Regions from separate parts of the Streptomyces sp. NBC_01525 genome, predicted to be linked through region 2. Evidence: predicted binding sites of a transcription regulator. Region 2 holds the regulator's gene; each other region holds the start of a gene.
What was found. Region 2 encodes HrcA, which represses chaperone genes, less so after heat shock. Its sites were predicted from a motif close to TTNGCACTCNGNNNNNCNGAGTGCNAA; they were not measured.
Positions count from the first base shown of each region.

Region 1 (7,007 bases), 760 kb from region 2:
TCCGGATCAGCACGGCGACCGTCATCCAGTTCGCGACCAGCGACGAACCGCCCTTGGCGAGGAACGGCAGCGCCTTGCCGGTCAGCGGGATCAGCCCCGTCACACCACCGGCCACCACGAAGACCTGGAGCACCAGCGCGCCCGCCAGCCCCACGGCGAGCAGCTTGCCGAACGGGTCGCGGGCGCTCACCCCGACCCGGAACCCGCGCTGGGCGAGGAGCGTGTACAGCAGCAGGATGGCCATCACCCCGGCCATGCCCAGCTCCTCGCCGACGGTGGTGAGGATGAAGTCGCTGTTGCCCGCGAACCCGACCAGCTCGGGGTGGCCCTGGCCGAGACCGGTGCCGCCGACGCCGCCGCTGCCGAAGCTGAACAGGGACTCCGCCGACTGCGCCGAGATCAGCCCCGGCGGCCGTTTCTCCGGCGGCAGGAAGATGTCCATCGGGTGCAGCCAGGCCATCACCCGGCCCTTGACGTGCGGCTCCGCCGACCCCACGACCGCCGCGCCGACCGCCGCCATCGCCAGGCCGCACACCACCCAGCCGGTCCGCTCGGTGGCCATGTACAGCATGATCACGAAGACGCCGAAGAAGATCAGCGACGTCCCCAGGTCGCGTTCGAAGATCAGTACCAGCAGGCTGATGATCCAGATCGTGAAGATCGGCCCGAGCTGGCGTCCTGGCGGCAGCTGGATGCCCATCACCCGCCGCCCGGCCAGCGCCAGCGCATTGCGGTTGACCGTCAGATATCCCGCGAAGAACACCACGATCATCAGCTTCACGAACTCGCCGGGCTGCAACGACAGCGGCCCGAGCAGAATCCACCGCTTGGCGCCGAACTGGTCCGCGCCGAAGAACGCCGGTGCCATCAGCAGCACCAGCCCGACCGCCATCGTCAGATACACGTAGCGCTGGAGCACCCGGTGGTCGCGCAGCAGGAGCAGGATCGCCACGCAGACCGCCACCCCGAGGCCCGTCCACACCAGCTGCCCGGTGGCCGCCTGCGCGGTCTGCAGCCGCGGCAGCCGGGCGTAGGTGATGTCCAGCCGGTTGAGCAGGACGAGGCCGATGCCGGTGAGCAGCGTGGCCAGCGGCAGGATCAGCGGATCGGCGCGGTCGGCGACGCGGCGGACGACCAGGTGCGGCACCAGCGCGATCAGCACCATGGCGGCGGTGAACCACGGCATCCCGGCGGGCAGCCGCCCCTCCATCGACAGCCCGGTGTAGGCGTAGCCGCCGACGGTGATCGCGACGGCGAAGGCGAGCATCCGGGCCTCGGTCCGGCGGCGGTCCGGCGCCTGGGCGAGCGCGGCGAACGTCATCGTGCGCTCGACGTCGCTCTCCTCCCGGGCGGCGCGCGCCGCACTCCTCGCTCCTCGCACCTGTCTCCTCCGTCATCCGCAAAGCTGTCGGCCCCGTTGGCCGGCCCGGCAACCTTGGGGGAAGACCGAGGCCCGGGGCGCCGGGTTGCGACGGCGGCCCCTGATGTGTCCGATTCGGCACGGTATCCGGCCGGGACGGTGCAGGGTATGGCCCACCGGAATCCCCGCCCGTGGCCCGGTGCGGCCGCGCCGACCCGTTTCCGGCTCGACTGGCACTCCACTTGACCGAGTGCTAACCGCGTCATAGTGTCGGCATTGGCACTCTCCGAAGGGGAGTGCTAAGCACGGCGATGGGCTGGTCCGGCACCCGCGACGACGGATCCATCTGCTCGCCACCTCAGACAGTTAACCCCGTGAGATCTCCGAAGGGGGAGGTCGGATCGTGACGACCGCCAGCACCAAGGTTGCCATCAAGCCGCTTGAGGACCGCATTGTGGTCCAGCCGCTCGACGCCGAGCAGACCACGGCCTCTGGCCTGGTCATCCCGGACACTGCCAAGGAGAAGCCCCAGGAGGGCGTCGTCCTGGCCGTCGGTCCGGGTCGCTTCGAGGAGGGCAACCGCCTTCCGCTCGACGTTTCCGTCGGCGACGTCGTGCTCTACAGCAAGTACGGCGGCACCGAGGTGAAGTACAACGGCGAGGAGTACCTCGTCCTCTCGGCTCGCGACGTTCTCGCGATCGTCGAGAAGTAAGTCACCCAGCATTCTGCTGTGATCTGCGCCCCTGGTTCCCGCGTCCAAGCACCGGGGCAGGGGCGCAGTTCGTTGAGAGCACGACGTTAAGGACACGTAACTCATGGCGAAGATCCTGAAGTTCGACGAGGACGCCCGTCGCGCCCTGGAGCGCGGCGTCAACAAGCTGGCCGACACGGTGAAGGTGACGATCGGTCCCAAGGGCCGCAACGTCGTCATCGACAAGAAGTTCGGCGCGCCGACCATCACCAACGACGGCGTCACCATCGCGCGTGAGGTCGAGGTCGACGACCCCTACGAGAACCTCGGCGCCCAGCTCGTCAAGGAGGTGGCGACCAAGACCAACGACATCGCGGGTGACGGCACCACCACCGCCACCGTGCTGGCCCAGGCGCTGGTCCGTGAGGGTCTGCGCAACGTCGCCGCCGGCGCCTCCCCCGCCGCCCTGAAGAAGGGCATCGACGCCGCCGTCAAGGCCGTCTCCGACGACCTGCTCGCGACCGCGCGTCCCATCGAGGACAAGACCGACATCGCCGCCGTCGCGGCCCTGTCCGCCCAGGACAAGCAGGTCGGCGAGCTGATCGCCGAGGCGATGGACAAGGTCGGCAAGGACGGTGTCATCACCGTCGAGGAGTCCAACACCTTCGGTCTGGAGCTGGACTTCACCGAGGGCATGGCCTTCGACAAGGGCTACCTCTCGCCCTACATGGTCACCGACCAGGAGCGGATGGAAGCGGTCCTGGAGGACCCGTACATCCTCATCCACCAGGGCAAGATCGGCTCGATCCAGGACCTGCTGCCGCTGCTGGAGAAGGTCATCCAGGCGGGTGGCTCCAAGCCGCTGCTGATCATCGCCGAGGACGTCGAGGGCGAGGCCCTGTCGACCCTGGTCGTGAACAAGATCCGTGGCACCTTCAACGCCGTCGCCGTCAAGGCGCCCGGCTTCGGTGACCGCCGCAAGGCGATGCTCGGCGACATGGCCACCCTCACCGGTGCCACCGTCATCGCCGAGGAGGTCGGCCTCAAGCTCGACCAGGCCGGTCTGGACGTGCTGGGTACCGCCCGCCGCGTGACCATCACCAAGGACGACACCACCCTCGTCGACGGTGGCGGCAACTCCGAGGACGTGCTGGGCCGCGTCAACCAGATCAAGGCCGAGATCGAGACCACCGACTCGGACTGGGACCGCGAGAAGCTCCAGGAGCGCCTCGCCAAGCTCGCCGGTGGCGTCTGCGTCATCCGCGTGGGTGCGGCCACCGAGGTCGAGCTCAAGGAGAAGAAGCACCGTCTGGAGGACGCCATCTCCGCGACCCGCGCCGCGGTCGAGGAGGGCATCGTCTCCGGTGGTGGCTCCGCGCTGGTCCACGCCGCCAAGGTGCTGGACGGCGGTCTGGGCAAGGAGGGTGACGAGGCCACCGGTGTCGCCGTCGTCCGCCGCGCCGTCGTCGAGCCGCTGCGCTGGATCGCGGAGAACGCCGGCCTTGAGGGCTACGTCATCACCTCGAAGGTCGCCGAGCTCGACAAGGGCCAGGGCTTCAACGCTGCCACCGGCGAGTACGGCGACCTGGTCAAGGCCGGCGTCATCGACCCGGTGAAGGTCACTCGCTCCGCCCTGGAGAACGCCGCCTCCATCGCCTCGCTGCTGCTCACGACCGAGACCCTGGTCGTCGAGAAGCCGGCCGAGGACGAGTCCGCCGAGGCCGGTCACGGCCACGGCCACGCCCACTGACCCGGCCCTGAACAGGCCGCGCCGGTAGCGCCGCACGAGGCCCGGTCCCCACTCGGGGGCTGGGCCTCGTGCCGTATCCGGGGGCGGCCGGTACGGGATCGGGCCGGGCGGCCGGGGCCTGTGCCACCCGCCGCCCTGCCTCGCGCTATGCGGCGGCCGAAGCACCGTCCCCGCCGTCGTCGTCCTCGTCCTCCGCATCGAGGTCGTCCACCATCTGCTGCAAGCGGGCGCCCCGGCTCTCCGACACCCGGTGCACTTCGGTCAGCGCGTCGTTCAAGTCGTAGGCCAGCAGGTGGATTTCACCGGGCGTCCACGTGCAGGAGGCGAGGATGCGGCGGGCCTCCTCGATGAGGTCGGCCGCCGACTCCATCTGCTCCGCCTCCATCCGGTCGGCGAGCCGGGAGACGTACCCGGTCCCCGTGCCGCCGATGAGGTAGCACGGCTTCCCGCCGGGGCCGGTCCATGGCAGCAGCCGCGCACGGTCCATGGGGTTCATCGGGCGGCCATCTCCACTCCGCGGAGCAGGTTCGGTCCGGCGACGCCGTGCGCCGCCGACCACAGCTCGCGCCGCCGTGTCCGCCGCACGCGGTGCTCCTGCCATTCCGAGGGCGTGAGGACGTAGGGACGTACCAAGGGAACGTCCTCGTTTTGCGGTGAGGGGTCGGGCGTGAATGCCAGACGCTCGGTCGGCGCCCCGACCTGGCGCCCAACGGGACACGGGCCTGCGGCCCGGTGGCAGCCCTGGGCGGGCAGTAGCCGGCCCAGCAGCGTTTCGAAGATCGTTCGGATAAGGTGCAGCACTGTCGTCAACCTCCATGGGGTTGAGGGCCGCGCCCCCGGACGTTCGCCGCTCAGCAACGTCGCGGGGGTCTTCTTGTGCGGCGAGTTCTGTTTCGCAGTGCTCGGAGGCGTCGCCGTTCCCTGGAAGCTTTACGGCGCCAGCCAGCGAGCGGGGGAAGGCGCCGTGGTCACTGGCTGTCTTCCAACCCGCACACTGTGCTCGTTTTGGCGGTCTGAGCGCAACAGTGGCGCACGCACTGCCAAAAAGATGGACACCTGTCTCAGTCGTCAGCGTCGTCAACGACGTGCCAAACTGCGGCCATGACGCAGAAGCGAGCGACGCCGACCATCAAACGGCGCAGAGTTGGCGGCCAGTTGCGTCGCTGGCGAGGCTCCATGAAGTCCGGCGACGCGGCGAAGCTCATGGGCTGGGACACCACCCGCCTCAGCCGCATCGAGCGCGGTACGTACCGGATCTCGGGTGACGAGGTGAGGAGCCTGTGCGCCAAGTTGGGCGTGGACGACCCGGCCGGCGTGGAGGAAGTGGCGAAGGCCGCGGAGGAGCCGATCGGGGGAGGCTGGTGGGCGGCCTATGCCGGTCGCATCGGCCAGAACTACCTGGACTTCATCGAGCTGGAAGCCGAAGCGCAGACGATCTACATCCAGCATCCGGTGATCGTGCCCGGCCTGCTTCAGTCGCCCGGATACGTCCGGGAGATCCTCACGCGAGCGCCTACCGCCGCCGCGGAGCACGCCGAGATGCTGGTTTCCATCCGGATGGCACGGCAGGCCGTCCTCAGCAAGGCGACCAAGCTCCACGCGCTCGTTCCCGAATCGGCACTCCACGCCCAGTTCGAGTCAGGTCCCGCGGTCATGCGGGACCAGATTCGCAAGCTCCTCGACGCATCGGAGATGCCGAACGTCGAGCTCCAGCTCATCCCGCTCACCGCGCACCCGACCTATGGGGCGAACGGCGGCGTAACCATCCTGTCGTACCGGCACCCGTGGGCGAACGTAGCCAGCATCGACAGTTCCTTTGGCGGTAGCCACACGGACGATGCGGAGCAGGTCACCTTTCTCGATGGAGAGTTCAGCGCCATAGCCTCCATCGCGCTCTCCGTCGACAAATCACGGGATCTTCTCAACGAGTATCTGGAAGGACTGCACAAGTGACCACGAAGAACGGACGCGTTCTCATGGCCCAAGCGCTCGAACGGGCCGTCTGGAAGAAATCCTCCTACAGCGGAGGCAGCGAGGCGCAGTGTGTGGAGGCCGCCGATCTGACAGGCACCGCGTACGCGGCCGTCGCCGTCCGAGACTCCAAGGCCCCGCAGGGCCCCGCGTTGGTCTTCCCGGCCAGCGGCTGGTCGTCGTTCGTCTCCGCTGTCAGGAGTGGGGAGTTCCCCGCCGCCTGACGGATGTTGCTCGCAGCTACCCAAGTGGACGGACGGTCCCCGGAGACGGGGACCGTCGTCGTACTGTCGGGACCAGGTCTCCAGCGATCAGCGAGGAGGACGTATGACCGCCAACGGCGACGATCGTCAGCCGGAGGAGCAGCGCGGTGCGGAGACGCCCAGCGGCTTCCGCCCGCTGCGCCGCCGCGGTGTCCAGCGGCTCGCGCGGGAGCAGTGGGGAGAGGGCCGGTCCATCTGGTCGACGGATGTCGGCGAGCGGGAGCTGGTCGTCGATCAGGTCGGCGTCAGCGAGGAACCTGCGCCCGCGGCCGTCGCGGACGTGCTCGGGATCGCTCCGCGCGAGGCGGTGTGCGTGCGTAGTCGCCGGTTCATTCTCGACGGTAAGCCGGTGCTGCTGGCCACGAGCTATCTGCCCGCCGCTCTGGTGGCCGGTTCGGCGATCGTCCAGGAGGACACCGGCCCGGGCGGCATCTACGCCTGCCTGGCCGAACTGGGCTGCAAACCCGTGCACTTCCGGGAGGAGATCCGCAGCCGGATGCCGTCCCGGGACGAGGCGGACCGGCTGAGCCTCAGCACGGGTACGCCCGTGATCATCATCGTCCGCACCGCCTTCGCGGACGGCAGCCGCCCCGTCGAGGTCAACGAGATGATCCTGGACTCATCCGCGTACGTACTCGAATACGACATCGAGGCGTAGCGGTGGAGTGCGGAGTCGCGGTGCGTGGGGTCCGCTGATCTGACGGGCACCGCGTACGCGGCTGTGGCCGTCCGGGATGCCAAGGCTCCGCAGGGTCCTGCGATGGTCTTCCCGGCCGGCGGGTGGGCGTCGTCCGTCTCCACCGTCAAGCGTGGTGAGCTTTCGGCCTGAGCCGATCCCGACCACCGGCCTTCGGTATGCCATGGCGGGGGCCGATGCCTTGACAGCAGCCGCGCCCGCCGAACCGGGGCGCACGCCACCGCGCCCTCCGGGCCGAACCGGGGCGCACGCCACCGCGCACCCCGGCCCCCGCC
Region 1 covers NZ_CP109397.1:2,883,699-2,890,705, reverse strand. Annotated here, with positions in the region: gene OG422_RS12740 (FtsW/RodA/SpoVE family cell cycle protein) at 1-1,321, opposite strand, end outside; gene groES (co-chaperone GroES) at 1,764-2,072, shown strand; gene groL (chaperonin GroEL) at 2,176-3,801, shown strand; gene OG422_RS12725 (hypothetical protein) at 3,947-4,297, opposite strand; gene OG422_RS12720 (helix-turn-helix transcriptional regulator) at 4,903-5,754, shown strand; gene OG422_RS12715 (DUF397 domain-containing protein) at 5,751-5,996, shown strand; gene OG422_RS12710 (GntR family transcriptional regulator) at 5,974-6,693, shown strand; gene OG422_RS12705 (DUF397 domain-containing protein) at 6,718-6,864, shown strand.
Region 1: a site for HrcA is predicted at 1,591-1,617, ahead of groES (co-chaperone GroES). Genes of this name have one in related genera too.

Region 2 (7,007 bases):
GGCCGGGGCATACGGGCCGTGCTCCCGCAGGAAGCGGTTGACCAGGCCCCGGGCCGGGCGCCCGGTGAAGGCGCGGGTCAGCTCGGTGCGGGTGAACAGCGGGTCGGTCAGCGCCCGCTTGTGCAGCGGATGCGCGCCGGACTCGGGGGTCGCGAGGAAGGCGGTGCCCAGCTGTGCCGCCTCGGCACCGGCGACGAGCACCGCGGCGATCTGCGCGCCGCGCATCAGCCCTCCGGCGGCGATGACCGGTACCCGCACCGTCTCGCGGACCTGCGTGATCAGTGACAGCAGGCCGAGCGGGGCGCCGGTGCCGTCGGCGTGCGGATCGTCCCGGTGGGTGCCCTGATGGCCGCCCGCCTCGACGCCCTGCGCACACACCGCGTCGGCGCCCGCCGCCTCCGCCGCCCGCGCCTCGTCCGGCGTGGTGACGGTGACGACGGTGTACGTCCCGACCGCGGCCAGCGAGGCGAGCACCGCGCGGGAGGGGCAGCCGAAGACGAACGACACCACCGGCACCGGGTCCTCGCGCAGCACCGCCAGCTTCGCCTCGTAGCCGTCGTCCGAGCCGCCGTACGGATCGACCTCGCCGAGCCCGGTCTCGTACCACGCGGCCTCACCGGCGAGCTGATCGCGGTAGACCTCGACGGCGGCGGTGTTCGCGAGTTCGGGCTGCGGGAGGAAGAGATTGACGCCGAAGGGGCGGCCGGTCAGCCCGCGCAGCCGCTTGATCTCCTGGTACATGCCGTCGGCAGTCTTGTACCCGGCGGCGAGGAAGCCGAGCCCGCCGGCCTCACCGACGGCGGCGACCAGCTCCGGACCGGAACCGCCGCCGGCCATCGGCGCCTGCACGATCGGATGACGGCAAAGAGCGGTCAGCGCGGTGGACATGGCCACATCGTGTCATGCCCCGCGCACCGCACCGAAACGGGCAGACCCGCCCGGCACCACGGCCGACCGGGATCGGCCAACGGCCGCCGAACGCACGTGGGGCCCGGGGAAAACCCCGGGCCCCACACGCGTGGACCTACGGTCGCCTACCGCCCGTTGAACGCATCCTTCAACCGCGAGAACAACCCCTGCTGCCCCGGCTGAAACTGGCCCGTCGGGCGTTCCTCGCCGCGGAGCTTGGCGATGCGGCGCAGCAGCTCCTCCTGCTCGGGGTCGAGCTTGGAGGGGGTCAGCACCTCGACGTGGACGATCAGATCGCCGCGGCCGCCGCCCCGCAGATGGGTCACACCGCGCTGGTGCAGCGGGATCGACTGGCCGGACTGCGTACCGGGCCGGATGTCGATCTCCTCCAGGCCGTCCAGCGTCTCCAGCGGACACTTCGTGCCCAGCGACGCCGCCGTCATCGGGATGGTGACCGTGCAGTGCAGATCGTCGCCGCGCCGCTGGAAGACCGAGTGCGGCAGCTCGTGGATCTCGACGTAGAGGTCACCGGCGGGACCGCCGCCGGGACCCACCTCGCCCTCGCCCGCGAGCTGGATGCGGGTGCCGTTGTCGACGCCCGCCGGGATCTTGACGGTCAGCGTGCGGCGCGACCGGATACGGCCGTCACCGGCGCACTCCGGGCACGGCGTCGGCACGACCGTACCGAAGCCCTGACACTGCGGACACGGCCGCGACGTCATGACCTGACCGAGGAAGGACCGCGTGACCTGCGAGACCTCACCGCGGCCGCGGCACATGTCACAGGTCTGCGCCGAGGTGCCGGGGGCTGCGCCCTCACCGGTGCACGTGGTGCACACGATGGCGGTGTCGACCTGGATCTCCTTGGTCGTCCCGAACGCCGCCTCCTCCAGCTCGACATCGAGACGGATCATCGCGTCCTGGCCGCGCCGCGTCCGCGAGCGCGGACCGCGCTGCGAGGAGGCGCCGAAGAACGCGTCCATGATGTCGGAGAAGTTGCCGAAGCCCGCGCCGAAGCCACCGGCCCCGCCAGCGCCGCCGGCCTGCGAGAGCGGGTCGCCACCGAGGTCGTAGACCTGCTTCTTCTGCGGGTCCGACAGCACCTCGTAAGCGGCGTTGATCTCCTTGAACCGCTCCTGGGTCTTCGGATCCGGGTTCACATCCGGGTGCAGCTCGCGCGCCAGCCGCCGGAAAGCCTTCTTGATCTGGTCCTGCGAGGCATCGCGGCCGACACCGAGGACCGTGTAATAGTCCGTGGCCACTTACGACTCCGCCAGGATCTGTCCGACGTAACGTGCCACTGCGCGTACCGCTCCCATCGTTCCGGGGTAGTCCATGCGGGTCGGTCCGACCACGCCGAGTTTGGCGACTGCCTCGTCGCCCGAACCGTAGCCGACCGCGACCACCGACGTGGACGCAAGTCCTTCGTGGGCATTCTCATGCCCGATACGTACGGTCATGCCCGAGTCCTTGGCCTCCCCGAGCAGTTTGAGCAGCACCACATGCTCCTCAAGGGCCTCCAGCACCGGCCGGATCGTCAGCGGGAAGTCGTGCCCGAAGCGGGTGAGATTGGCAGTACCGCCGATCACCAACCGCTCCTCGGTCTCCTCCACCAACGTCTCCAGCAGCACCGACAGCACCGTCGAGACCGTGCCGCGGTCCTCCTGCTCGAAGGAGTCCGGAAGATCCTGCACCAATTGCGGCACATCCGCGAACCGGCGGCCCACGACCCGGCTGTTGAGCCGGGCCCGCAGATCCGCCAACGACGCCTCGCCGAACGGCCCCTGACAGTCGATCAGCCGCTGTTCGACGCGCCCGGTGTCGGTGATCAGAACGAGCATCACCCGCGCCGGTGCCAGCGCCAGCAGCTCGACATGGCGGACGGTGGACCGCGTCAGCGACGGGTACTGCACGACCGCGACCTGCCGGGTCAGCTGCGCCAGCAGCCGGACCGTGCGGCCCACGACGTCGTCGAGGTCGACCGCGCCGTCCAGGAAATTCTGGATCGCCCGGCGCTCGGGGCTGGAGAGCGGCTTGACGCCGGCGAGCTTGTCGACGAAGAGGCGGTACCCCTTGTCGGTGGGGATCCGGCCCGCGCTGGTGTGCGGCTGGGCGATGAATCCCTCTTCCTCCAGGACCGCCATGTCGTTACGGACCGTGGCCGGGGAGACACCGAGCCGATGGCGCTCGGTCAGCGCCTTCGAGCCGACCGGCTCCTCCGTGCCGACGTAGTCCTGGACGATGGCACGCAGCACCTCCAGCCTGCGTTCACTGAGCACCGCGCACACCTCCAGTCCCGCCGTCCTGCGGCTTCCTCCCCTGGCACTCCACCGGTCCGAGTGCCAGTACCGCTCCAGTGTACGGCCGGGTCGCACCGGCGGGGCAAGGGTCCCGCGTGCGACACCGACCACGCCCCGTGAACCACCGGGCAACGCCACCGCGCTACCGATAGCGTCTCGGCATGCGCACGACTTGGGAAGAGGCGGGATGGGAACGGCTCGGTGACGGCATCGCCCGCCGCCGGATGCCGGGCTGGGACGAGACGGTGGGCGTCGTCGCGGGGACGGAGGGCGTGCTGCTCGTCGACACCGGCGCCACCCTGCGCGACGGCGCCGAACTGCGGCTCGCCGTCCGCCGGGTGCTGGGCCGCGACGTGACGCACATCGCGCTGACCCATCCGCACTTCGACCACGTCCTGGGCACCGCCGCCTTCGCCGGGGTGCAGGTCTTCGCCGCCACCGGGGCGGCCGAGCTGATGGCCCGCGGGCGGGACGCGCTGCGGGAGGACGCAGTACGCCACGGCGTCGACCCGGACACCGCCACCGAAGCCACCGACATCCTGGTGCTCCCGCACCACGGGGTGCACGGCGAGCTGACCGTCGGCCTCGGCGACCGGACGGTGCTGCTCGCCAACCTCGGCCCCGGGCACACCGCGCACGACCTCACGGTCCTCGTCCCGGGCCGGGGCGGCGCGCCCGAGGTGGTCTTCTGCGGCGACCTCGTCGAGGAGTCCGGCGAACCGTCCGCCGGGCCCGACGCCCTCGGACGGCAGTGGCCCGCCGCCCTGGACCGGCTGCTGGCCCTGGGCGGCGAGGACGCGCGGTACGTCCCCGGGCACGGCGCCGTGGTGGACGCCGCCTTCGTCCGCGCCCAGCGCGACGCGCTCGCCGCCCGCTTCGGCGCCCCTCCGGCCTGACCGGCGCCCGTATCCGTCACCCGACCGTCACAGAACAGGCACCCCGACACCATGCAGAGCAAGCGCTACAGCCCCGATCTCACCCCGCCGTGGAAGAAGCAGCGGCCCGCGCCCGAGGTGGCGGCGGAGACGGATCTGGTGGTCGAGGAGGTGACCACGGGGTTCTGCGGGGCGGTGATCCGCTGCGAGAAGTCGGCGCAGGGGCCGACGGTCACCCTGGAGGACCGGTTCGGCAAGCACCGCGTCTTCCCGATGGAGCCGCGCGGCTTCCTGATGGAGGGCAAGGTCGTCACGCTCGTACGGCCCCCGGAGCGGGCGGCGGGGAGCGGTCCGGCGCGGACGGCGTCCGGTTCGCTGGCGGTGCCCGGTGCGCGCGCCCGGGTCGCCCGGGCGGGCCGGATCTACGTGGAGGGACGGCACGACGCGGAGCTGGTCGAGCGGGTGTGGGGCGATGACCTGCGCATCGAGGGCGTCGTCGTGGAGTATCTGGAGGGCATCGACGATCTGCCGGAGATCGTCCGCACCTTCTCCCCCGGGCCCGACGCGCGACTGGGCGTCCTCGTCGACCATCTGGTGCCCGGCTCGAAGGAGTCGCGGATCGCGGCGGGGGTGACCGATCCGCATGTGTGCGTGGTGGGCCATCCGTACATCGACGTATGGGAGGCGGTGAAGCCGTCGTCGGTGGGGATCGCGGCGTGGCCGGTCGTGCCGCGGGGCCAGGACTGGAAGACGGGGGTGTGCCGGGCGCTGGGCTGGCCGCAGAACACCGGCGCCGCCTGGCAGCGCATCCTGTCGGGCGTACGCAGCTACAAGGACGTGGAACCGGCGCTGCTGGGGCGGGTGGAGGAGCTGATCGACTTCGTTACGGTCGGCGGTGCCGCCTGACGCCGGGGAGGATGCCGAAGTCGCCGGTCTCCAGCTCGACGTCCAGCACGTCCACCGGCACCGATTCGCCGAACTTGCTGATCCGCTGGACCGCGTAGTCGGCTTCGTCGCCGCTGCCGAACGGCTCGGTGAGCAGGACACAGTGGGCCACGATGGGATCGACGATCAGGTAGGCGGGGATCTTGCCCGCGGCGTAGAGCGAACGCTTGACGCCGTAGTCGCGGTCCACACTCGTCTTGGAAACCACCTCGACCACCATCGTGACCACCGCGGACGGCAGCAGGCGGCCGGACTCCGGCCCCGCGCCGCTCTCCAGCACCACGAGATCGGGCACCGGCTCGCTCTGCTCGCTCAGGATGTCGATGTCCTGGGTCTGCAACCGCTCCCACCGCTTCCGCGGGATCTGGTCCATGACCTCCTGGACGATCCTGTTGTGGACCAGGTCCGGTCCCGCCATCATCACGATTTCCCCCCGGAGGAGCTCAATCTTGACGCCCTCGGGAACATCGATGTTCTCGAAGAGCTCCGTCATCCGGCGTTCATCCACAGCGGTCATCTCCATGGCCTCCGTTTCCCGTCGCCGTGTCTTTCGGCACAGGTTAGGAGGAGCGTAGGCAGGCGCGTGGGCCTACCGCATCGGTTCACTCTTTCGGTAATCAGTCCACCAGATCCCGCACCACCGCGTCAGCCAGAAGCCGGCCCCGGAGTGTCAGAACGGCGCGGCCCGCGTCGTACGGAACCGTCTCCAGGAGGCCGTCGGACAGCGCACGGGCGGCGGCGCGCGCCCCCGCGGGGGCGAGGAGGTCCAGGGGACAGCCGTCGGCGAGGCGCAGTTCCAGGAGGATGCGTTCGACGCGGCGGTCCTCGTCGGCGAGGAGTTCGCGGCCGGCGCCCGGGGAGCGGCCCTCGGTCAGGGCCTGGGCGTAGGCGCCGGGGTGCTTGACGTTCCACCAGCGGACGCCGCCGACGTGACTGTGGGCGCCGGGGCCCGCGCCCCACCAGTCGGCGCCGGTCCAGTACAGCTCGTTGTGGCGGCAGCGGGCGGCGTCGGTGGTGGCCCAGTTGGAGACCTCGTACCAGCGGAAACCGGCGGCGGCGAGGCGTTCGTCGGCGATGAGGTAGCGGTCGGCGTGCACATCGTCGTCGGTCATCGGGACCTCGCCGCGGCGGATGCGGCGGGCCAGCTGGGTGCCCTCCTCGACGATCAGGGCGTACGCGGAGACGTGGTCGGGTCCGGCGCCGAGGGCGGCGTCCAGGCTGGCGCGCCAGTCGTCGTCGCTCTCGCCCGGGGTGCCGTAGATCAGGTCGAGGTTGACGTGGTCGAACCCGGCGGCGCGCGCCTCGGCCACGCAGGCTTCGGGGCGGCCGGGGGTGTGGGTGCGGTCGAGGATCTTCAGGACGTGCGGGCGGGCGCTCTGCATGCCGAAGGACATGCGGTTGAAGCCGCCCTCGCGCAGCTCGGCGAGGTAGCGCGGGCCGACGGTCTCCGGGTTGGCCTCGGTGGTGATCTCAGCGCCCTGGGCGAGCCCGAACTCGTCGCGGATCGCGGCCAGCATCCGGCCGAGGTCGGCGGCGGGCAGCAGGGTCGGGGTGCCGCCGCCGACGAAGACCGTCTCGACCTGGCGCGGGTCGTCGCCGAGCACCTTGCGGGCCAGCCGGATCTCCTCGACGAGGTGATCGGCGTAGGTCTCCCGGGAGGCGAGGGCGCCACCGGGGCCGCGCAGTTCGCTCGCGGTGTAGGTGTTGAAGTCGCAGTAGCCGCAGCGGGTCGCGCAGTACGGAACGTGCAGGTAGAAACCGAGCGGGCGGCCGGCGGCGCCGGTCAGTGCGGCGGCGGGCAGCGCCCCGTCCCCGGGCATCGGCTCCCCATCGGGCAGTGCGGAAGGCATGGGGTCCATTGTCCGTCATACGGGAGCGAGCCGGGGCCGTGGCTCGTCCCGGCTCCCACAGGGCGGGCGCGGGCGGGGCGGCGGGCATCGGGGGCGGGCCCCTGGGCGCCCCGGGCGGGGCGGTGGCC
Region 2 covers NZ_CP109397.1:2,127,363-2,134,369, forward strand. Annotated here, with positions in the region: gene OG422_RS09490 (nitronate monooxygenase) at 1-888, opposite strand, end outside; gene dnaJ (molecular chaperone DnaJ) at 1,035-2,171, opposite strand; gene hrcA (heat-inducible transcriptional repressor HrcA) at 2,172-3,188, opposite strand; gene OG422_RS09505 (MBL fold metallo-hydrolase) at 3,371-4,105, shown strand; gene OG422_RS09510 (DUF3097 domain-containing protein) at 4,157-4,990, shown strand; gene OG422_RS09515 (Uma2 family endonuclease) at 4,968-5,546, opposite strand; gene hemW (radical SAM family heme chaperone HemW) at 5,647-6,879, opposite strand.

Region 3 (7,007 bases), 2.0 Mb from region 2:
CCACCACACCGGCCTTCTCAAGGACCGCTCCGACCCGCGCGTACGTCATCGTCTGCATGTTCGACATACAGGCATCCTGCCAGAGGGGTACGACACCATGTGGCCTCACAGTGCAGGTAGTTGGGAAGGCCGGGCCGGTCCGGGGCTCAGGCGGCGCGGGCGGCCACCTCGTCCGTCAGAGCGGCCAGCAGCCAGTCGTGCGTGGTGCCCGGGGTCGGCACGGGACGGCCGTCGCGCGGGCCCAGGACCTCGGCGGTGAGCGCCCAGTACGGGTCGAGACGCGGGTCCGCGGCGAGGTGGGCGGCGAGCTGACGGCGGAAATCGGGGGTGTCCCGGGCGCCACCGGAGGCGGCGTACGCGGCGACGAAACAGTCCAGCGCCTCCCCCGGGTGCGGCGCCCGGTCCCGCCGCAGCCGCGCCGCCGCCAGCTCGTACGCCTCGCCCAGCCCGTCGTAGAGGACCTCCGGGCGGAAACCGGGGCCGGAGCGGTGCGCGGCGGGCCGGGGGCGGGCAGAGCCGTCGCACGGGCGGGTCACCAGGGCGTGCAGCCGGGCGAAGGCCAGCACCTGCGCGGGCGTCGGATCGTCCGGCGGCGCGGGCACCGCCTGCTCCAGGAAGGCGGCGACCGCGCGGCCGGACATCCGCGGCGGCAGCCAGGCGCGCCAGAACCGGGCGAGCGGCGCGGTACTGGGCGGCGCCGTCACCGCCCCGATGAGCCGCAGCCGATCGGCGCGCTCTTGGGGCGGGCACTCCTGCACCAGCCGCAACCCGGCCTCCCGCCACCGCAGCGCCGCCATCCGGTCCCCGAGCTGCCGCAACTGCCCGGCGACGGCATCCTCCAGGGCGCCGCCCGCCCCCGCCTCGTCGTCAACGATCCGCCGCACCTCCGGGACGGGCAGATCCAGGGCCCGTAGCGAACGGATCAGCCGCAGCCGGTCGAGGGCGTCGGGCCCGTACCGGCGATGTCCGCCCGCACTCCGCACCCGCTCCGGAAGCAGCCCCCGGTCCGAGTAGAACCGCACGGTCTTGACGGTGACACCGCCGCGTTCCGCCAGCTCACCGATGCTCCACAGCCCGTCGGATGCCGTCACTTGAACCTCCCTCAGGGGGAGTTCCTACGGTACCGGCGGGCACGGTGCGTACGGGCCGGTCGGGGGACGGCCCGTACGCCGCCCGCCCGGCTGGGGGGGCGCACCGTCGTGTGCGGGGCGCCCCTCCCCGTACGGGGGCGATCCCACGCGTACAGGGGAGCGCCCCCGATGGACGAGACGAGCGAGGAGCGAACGATGAACGATGCGGAGCGGATCGGGGCCCACGACGGGCACACCAGGACCCACTTCCTCCTGGTGCCGGGGGCCTTCACCGGCGGGTGGGTGTGGCAGGAGACGGCGGCGCGGCTCAGGGCTGCGGGAGCGGGGGCGCACACGGTGACGCTCGTCGGGCCCGAGGGGGCGCGCGGGGGCGGGGCTGCGCCGGACCTGGAGGCGTATATCGGGGAGGTGGTGCGGGTGATCGATGCGGTGGGGAGAGGCGGCCCGGCCGATTCCGAAGCGGCGGACCTCGGGGGCCCGGCCGGGCCCGGCGACGAGGCCGGTTCCGCCGATGCGGACGCCGCCGCCCGGGACATCGTCCTCGTCGGCCACGGCTACGGCCTGCACCCGGCCCTGGGCGCCGCGGACCGGCGCCCCGGCCGCGTGGCGCGGCTCGTCGCCCTGGACACAGCCCCGCCCCAGGACGGACACCCGGCGTGGGCCACCGTGCCTGACCAGGGAGTACGGGAGGAACTGGCCGCACGGGCGGGGTCCGCCGAACCCGACGGCGGGCCGCTCCCGCCCCCGGACTCGGCTGCCGCCTGGCGCCGCTGGGGCAGCACCGACGGCCTCCCCGGACCGGCCCTGGAGCGCCTGATCCGGGACGCCGTCCCGCAGCCGCTCCACACCCTCCTCCAGCCACTGCACCTGACCGGCGCCGCCACCGACGTCCCCACCACCGGCGTCCTCTGCACCGCCAACGGCGCGAGCATCGACCTGGTCCAGATGCGGGTCAGCCTCGGCGATCCGGCGTTCCAGCCGCTCACGTCACCCGGTGTGCGCTTCCTCGAACTGCCCACCGGGCACTGGCCGATGCTCTCCTGCCCGGACGGACTCGCCGACGTCCTGCTGCGCGCGGCGGCGGGCGAGGGCCGCCGCCTCACCCCGGCGGGCAGCCAACCGCCGCCGCATCTGCGGCCGTTCGTCCTCGACGTACCAGAGGTGCCGTGCGAGCGGAACGAGACCATCGATCTGCACCTCCCCGGGGGCGACAGGCCGCATCCAGCGGTGATCGTCGTCCACGGCGGGCCGATCCCCGAGGGCATCCGGCCGACGCCGCGCGAGTGGCCGACGCTCACCGGGTACGCCCGCCTCGCCGCGGCCCACGGCGCGGTCGGCGTGACCTTCGACCACCGGCTGTACGACATCGACGGCTACCCGCGCGCGGCGGAGGACGTCGCGGCGGCGGTGGCGCGGGTCCGCGAAGATCCGCGGGTGGACGGCGACCGGATCGCGCTGTGGTTCTTCTCCGGCGGCGGACTGCTCGCCGCCGACTGGCTGAGCGCCCCGCCGCCGTGGCTGCGCTGCATCGCCGCGAGCTACCCGATCCTCGCGCCCCTGCCCAACTGGGGCCTGGACGGCGACCGGTTCCGGCCGGCGGCGGCGCTCCGCGGCGCGGGCGACCTGCCGCTCGTCGTGGTCCGGGCCGGTCGCGAACTGCCCGAAATCGCCGCCACGGTCACGGAGTTCCTGACGGCGGCCGAGGCACACGGGGCCACCCTGGAGGTGATCGACGTACCCGACGGCCACCACGGCTTCGAGACCGCGGACCACCACTCCGACGCCGACCCCGCGGCGCTCCGTACGGCCGTCCGATCGGCGCTCCGGACCGTCCTGGGACGACTGACGGAACGGTAGGAGTCACCGGCGCCACGGGCGCCTTGGACGTCACGGCCCGTAGGGGGCGGGCCCTACAGGCCGTGGCACGGGTCCTCGAAGGTCAGCCCGAGGTGGTGGCCGAGGGCCGCGCGCTGTTCGGCCGTGGCGAGGACCATGATGGCGTCCCACCCCTGGTACGGGCCCTCGGGACCGTAGTCGACGCAGCGGAAGTCGCGCGGATCGTCCACGGGGCTCAGCGCCTCGATGGCCGCCTGCGCCGCGCCGATGTCGAAGTAGTCGTTGGACTCCTGCTCCACACCGAAGGAGTGCCGCTGCCCCTGGGCCGTGAAGTACATGACGCCCCGGCCGTCCTCCGGGTCGTCCTCGTCCGCCTTCTCGAAGCGGTACTCCGTCACCTCGACCGCGCCGCCGGTGAGGGCCGCGGCGTCCGCCAGCAACTCGCCGTACGCGACATCGGCGAAGTCGACGTCCTCGGCGTGGATGCTGACGGCCGCGCCGAAGTCCTCCAGGGCGTAGGAGACATGGTGGAGCGGTGTGATCTCCTCGTGCGCGACGTCCCGGAACTCCTCGACGACGCCGCGGCCCTTCTCCTGCGTGATCATGCCGAGCGCGGTGAGCACCTCGGCGATCCGGACGTAAGTGATCAGCTCTGCCTGTGACATGAGCACACCCTCTCAAGGGCGGGCAGGCCGCGAGGGTGGTTCCGTCAGGCTCCCTCGGGCGGGCCGCCCCAGGTCACCCGGCCCCGGAAACGCCGCCGGGGCGGCACCCCTCCGAAGAAGGGTGCCGCCCCGGCGAACCAGCGGACGGTGATCCGCCCGTCCCGCCGCGTGCGACGGAACGGGGCAGGGATCAGAAGTCCATGTCACCGCCGGGCATGCCGCCCGGAGCGCCCGCCGCGCCGGCCTTCTCCGGCTTGTCGGCGATGACGGCCTCGGTGGTGAGGAACAGCGCGGCGATGGAGGCGGCGTTCTGCAGCGCGGAACGGGTCACCTTCGCCGGGTCGATGATGCCCTCGGCGATCATGTCGACGTACTCGCCGGTGGCGGCGTTCAGACCGTGGCCGACGGCCAGGTTGCGCACCTTCTCCACGACAACGCCGCCCTCAAGGCCGCCGTTGACGGAGATCTGCTTCAGCGGGGCCTCCAGGGCCAGCTTCACAGCGGCGGCACCGGTGGCCTCGTCGCCCTCCAGCTCCAGCTTCTCGAAGACGCTGGAAGCCTGGAGCAGGGCGACGCCACCGCCGGCGACGATGCCCTCCTCGACGGCCGCCTTCGCGTTGCGCACGGCGTCCTCGATGCGGTGCTTGCGCTCCTTGAGCTCGACCTCGGTCGCGGCACCGGCCTTGATGACCGCAACACCGCCGGCGAGCTTCGCCAGGCGCTCCTGCAGCTTCTCGCGGTCGTAGTCGCTGTCCGAGTTCTCGATCTCGGCGCGGATCTGGTTGACGCGGCCCTGGACCTGGTCGCTGTCGCCGGCACCGTCGACGATGGTGGTCTCGTCCTTGGTGATGACGACCTTGCGGGCGCGGCCCAGCAGGTCGAGACCGGCGTTCTCCAGCTTGAGGCCGACCTCCTCGGAGATGACGGTGCCACCGGTGAGGATGGCGATGTCGCCGAGCATGGCCTTGCGGCGGTCACCGAAGCCCGGGGCCTTGACGGCGACGGACTTGAAGGTGCCACGGATCTTGTTGACGACCAGGGTCGACAGGGCCTCGCCCTCGACGTCCTCGGCGATGATCAGCAGCGGCTTGCCGGACTGCATGACCTTCTCCAGGAGCGGCAGCAGGTCCTTCACGTTGCCGATCTTGGAGTTGACGATCAGGATGTACGGGTCGTCGAGCGACGCCTCCATACGCTCCATGTCGGTGGCGAAGTACGCCGAGATGTAGCCCTTGTCGAAGCGCATACCCTCGGTGAGCTCCAGCTCCAGACCGAAGGTCTGGGACTCCTCGACGGTGATGACGCCTTCCTTGCCGACCTTGTCCATGGCCTCGGCGATCAGCTCGCCGATCTGGGTGTCGGCGGCGGAGATGGAGGCGGTCGAAGCGATCTGCTCCTTGGTCTCCACGTCCTTGGCCTGCTCCAGCAGGGCGGCGGAGACGGCCTCGACGGCGGTCTCGATGCCCCGCTTGAGGGCCATCGGGTTGGCGCCGGCGGCGACGTTGCGCAGGCCCTCCTTGACGAGCGCCTGGGCCAGGACGGTCGCGGTCGTCGTGCCGTCACCGGCGACGTCGTCCGTCTTCTTCGCGACCTCCTTGACCAGCTCGGCGCCGATCTTCTCGAACGGGTCCTCCAGCTCGATCTCCTTGGCGATGGACACACCATCGTTGGTGATCGTGGGGGCGCCCCACTTCTTCTCAAGGACGACGTTGCGGCCCTTGGGACCGAGGGTCACCTTGACGGCATCGGCGAGCTGGTTCATACCGCGCTCAAGGCCGCGCCGCGCCTCCTCGTCGAACGCGATGATCTTGGCCATGTGAAGTGGTCCTCCCAGGACGAAGGGGGCACCTCCCGCGCCTTAGGCGTGGAGGCTCTTTCCTCCGGACCGCGCTGGCGCCCGCGACGGACGGCCCACCGTTGGAGCGGTTCCTTCCCGCCCCGCCTGCGGACCTCACCGACGGTCCAAAACTGTCACTCTCACTCGGAGAGTGCTAACGCAATGATTAGCACTCGACCCCATCGAGTGCAAGCGCCCTTCGGGGATGGGCTCCATGAGGGGCGGCGGTCGGGCGACGGGTGGACGCAAGGCGCCCTCCGCAGGAGGGCTCATTGAGGGGCGGCGGTCGGGCGACGGGCGGGCGCAAGCGCCGCCCTGCGGCAGTCATCCCTGAATCCGCAGGCCCCACCCCCAACACAGCAGGAGACCCGCACCCCCAACAGGGCGCGGGTCTCCTGGATGCTGCAGTCGGTCGGCGCTCAGCCGGCCGCCAACTTGACCATGTCAGCCTGCGGCCCCTTCTGGCCCTGCGAGATCTCGAACTCGACCCGCTGACCCTCCTCAAGGGTGCGGTAGCCGTCCATCTGAATCGCGCTGTAGTGGACGAAAACATCCGCACCACCGTCGACCGCGATGAAGCCGTACCCCTTCTCCGCGTTGAACCACTTGACGGTGCCCTGAGCCATGCCTAACTCCCCTATTACTGGCCCTTGCGCAGGACCGCACTCCGCGGACCCGGGTCAGACCTCACCCCGCGAATGGCCCGTGGGGTGTGCGCCGGAACGCGTCGACCGCCGCCGAATGTATCCGCACCGGCGCCCAGCGCAACAGGTCAATCGGACGAGAATTCTGACGATGCGAGAAGTAGCGATATGCGCAGAACTGGCCATATTCCCGGGCAACTCGGGCCGGACATAAGGAACTTGGGGCGCAAACACCGCACACACTTTGCACACAACTCATCGCAATCCCGGGGCGTTCAGAAGGCCGCCACACCGCGCTCGACGAGCAGAAGAAGGGGATCGGCGAAATGGTATCGCGTTTTGCAGGACTGTTTCACAACGCGGAATCGCCCCGTCCGCATATACGGACGGGGCGATTATCAGTCAGGGAGAGAAAGGAATGGCGAGAACCATTCGCCACCCGGGTGGCGGCTCCCCGACCCCGGTGCGGGCGTCAGCAGCCGCCGGCCACCGCCGGAATGATCGAGACGCCCGCACCGTCCGGCGTCGGCGTCTCCAGACCCTGCTCGAAGCGGACGTCGTCGTCATTCACGTAGACGTTCACGAAGCGCCGCAGCTTGCCCGCGTCGTCCAGCACCCGGGCGGCGATGCCCTGATGGTTCTTCTCCAGGTCGGTGATGACCTCGGACAGCGTCCCGCCCTCGGCGGTGACCTCGGAATCGCCGCCGGTGTACGTACGGAGGATGGTGGGGATGCGGACCTTGACGCTCATGGGTTCTGCCTTCCAACGACTGCGGATACGTCTGCGGAACCGGCCGCCGCGCCCCGGGCGGGACGGCGGCGGACGGACCGGGTCGGCCGACTGCCGGCCGGGGGAGCGACCGGGAATCAGCTGGCCAGACCGGCCGAGCGGAACGCGTCCAGGCTCGGGCGGATGGTGGCCGTGGGGCCGGTG
Region 3 covers NZ_CP109397.1:4,125,381-4,132,387, reverse strand. Annotated here, with positions in the region: gene OG422_RS18680 (hypothetical protein) at 1-67, opposite strand, end outside; gene OG422_RS18675 (MerR family transcriptional regulator) at 147-1,091, opposite strand; gene OG422_RS18670 (alpha/beta hydrolase) at 1,287-2,948, shown strand; gene OG422_RS18665 (hypothetical protein) at 3,002-3,592, opposite strand; gene groL (chaperonin GroEL) at 3,783-5,408, opposite strand; gene OG422_RS18655 (cold-shock protein) at 5,849-6,055, opposite strand; gene OG422_RS18650 (MoaD/ThiS family protein) at 6,546-6,824, opposite strand; gene thrC (threonine synthase) at 6,941-7,007, opposite strand, start outside.
Region 3: a site for HrcA is predicted at 5,596-5,622, ahead of groL (chaperonin GroEL). Genes of this name have one in related genera too.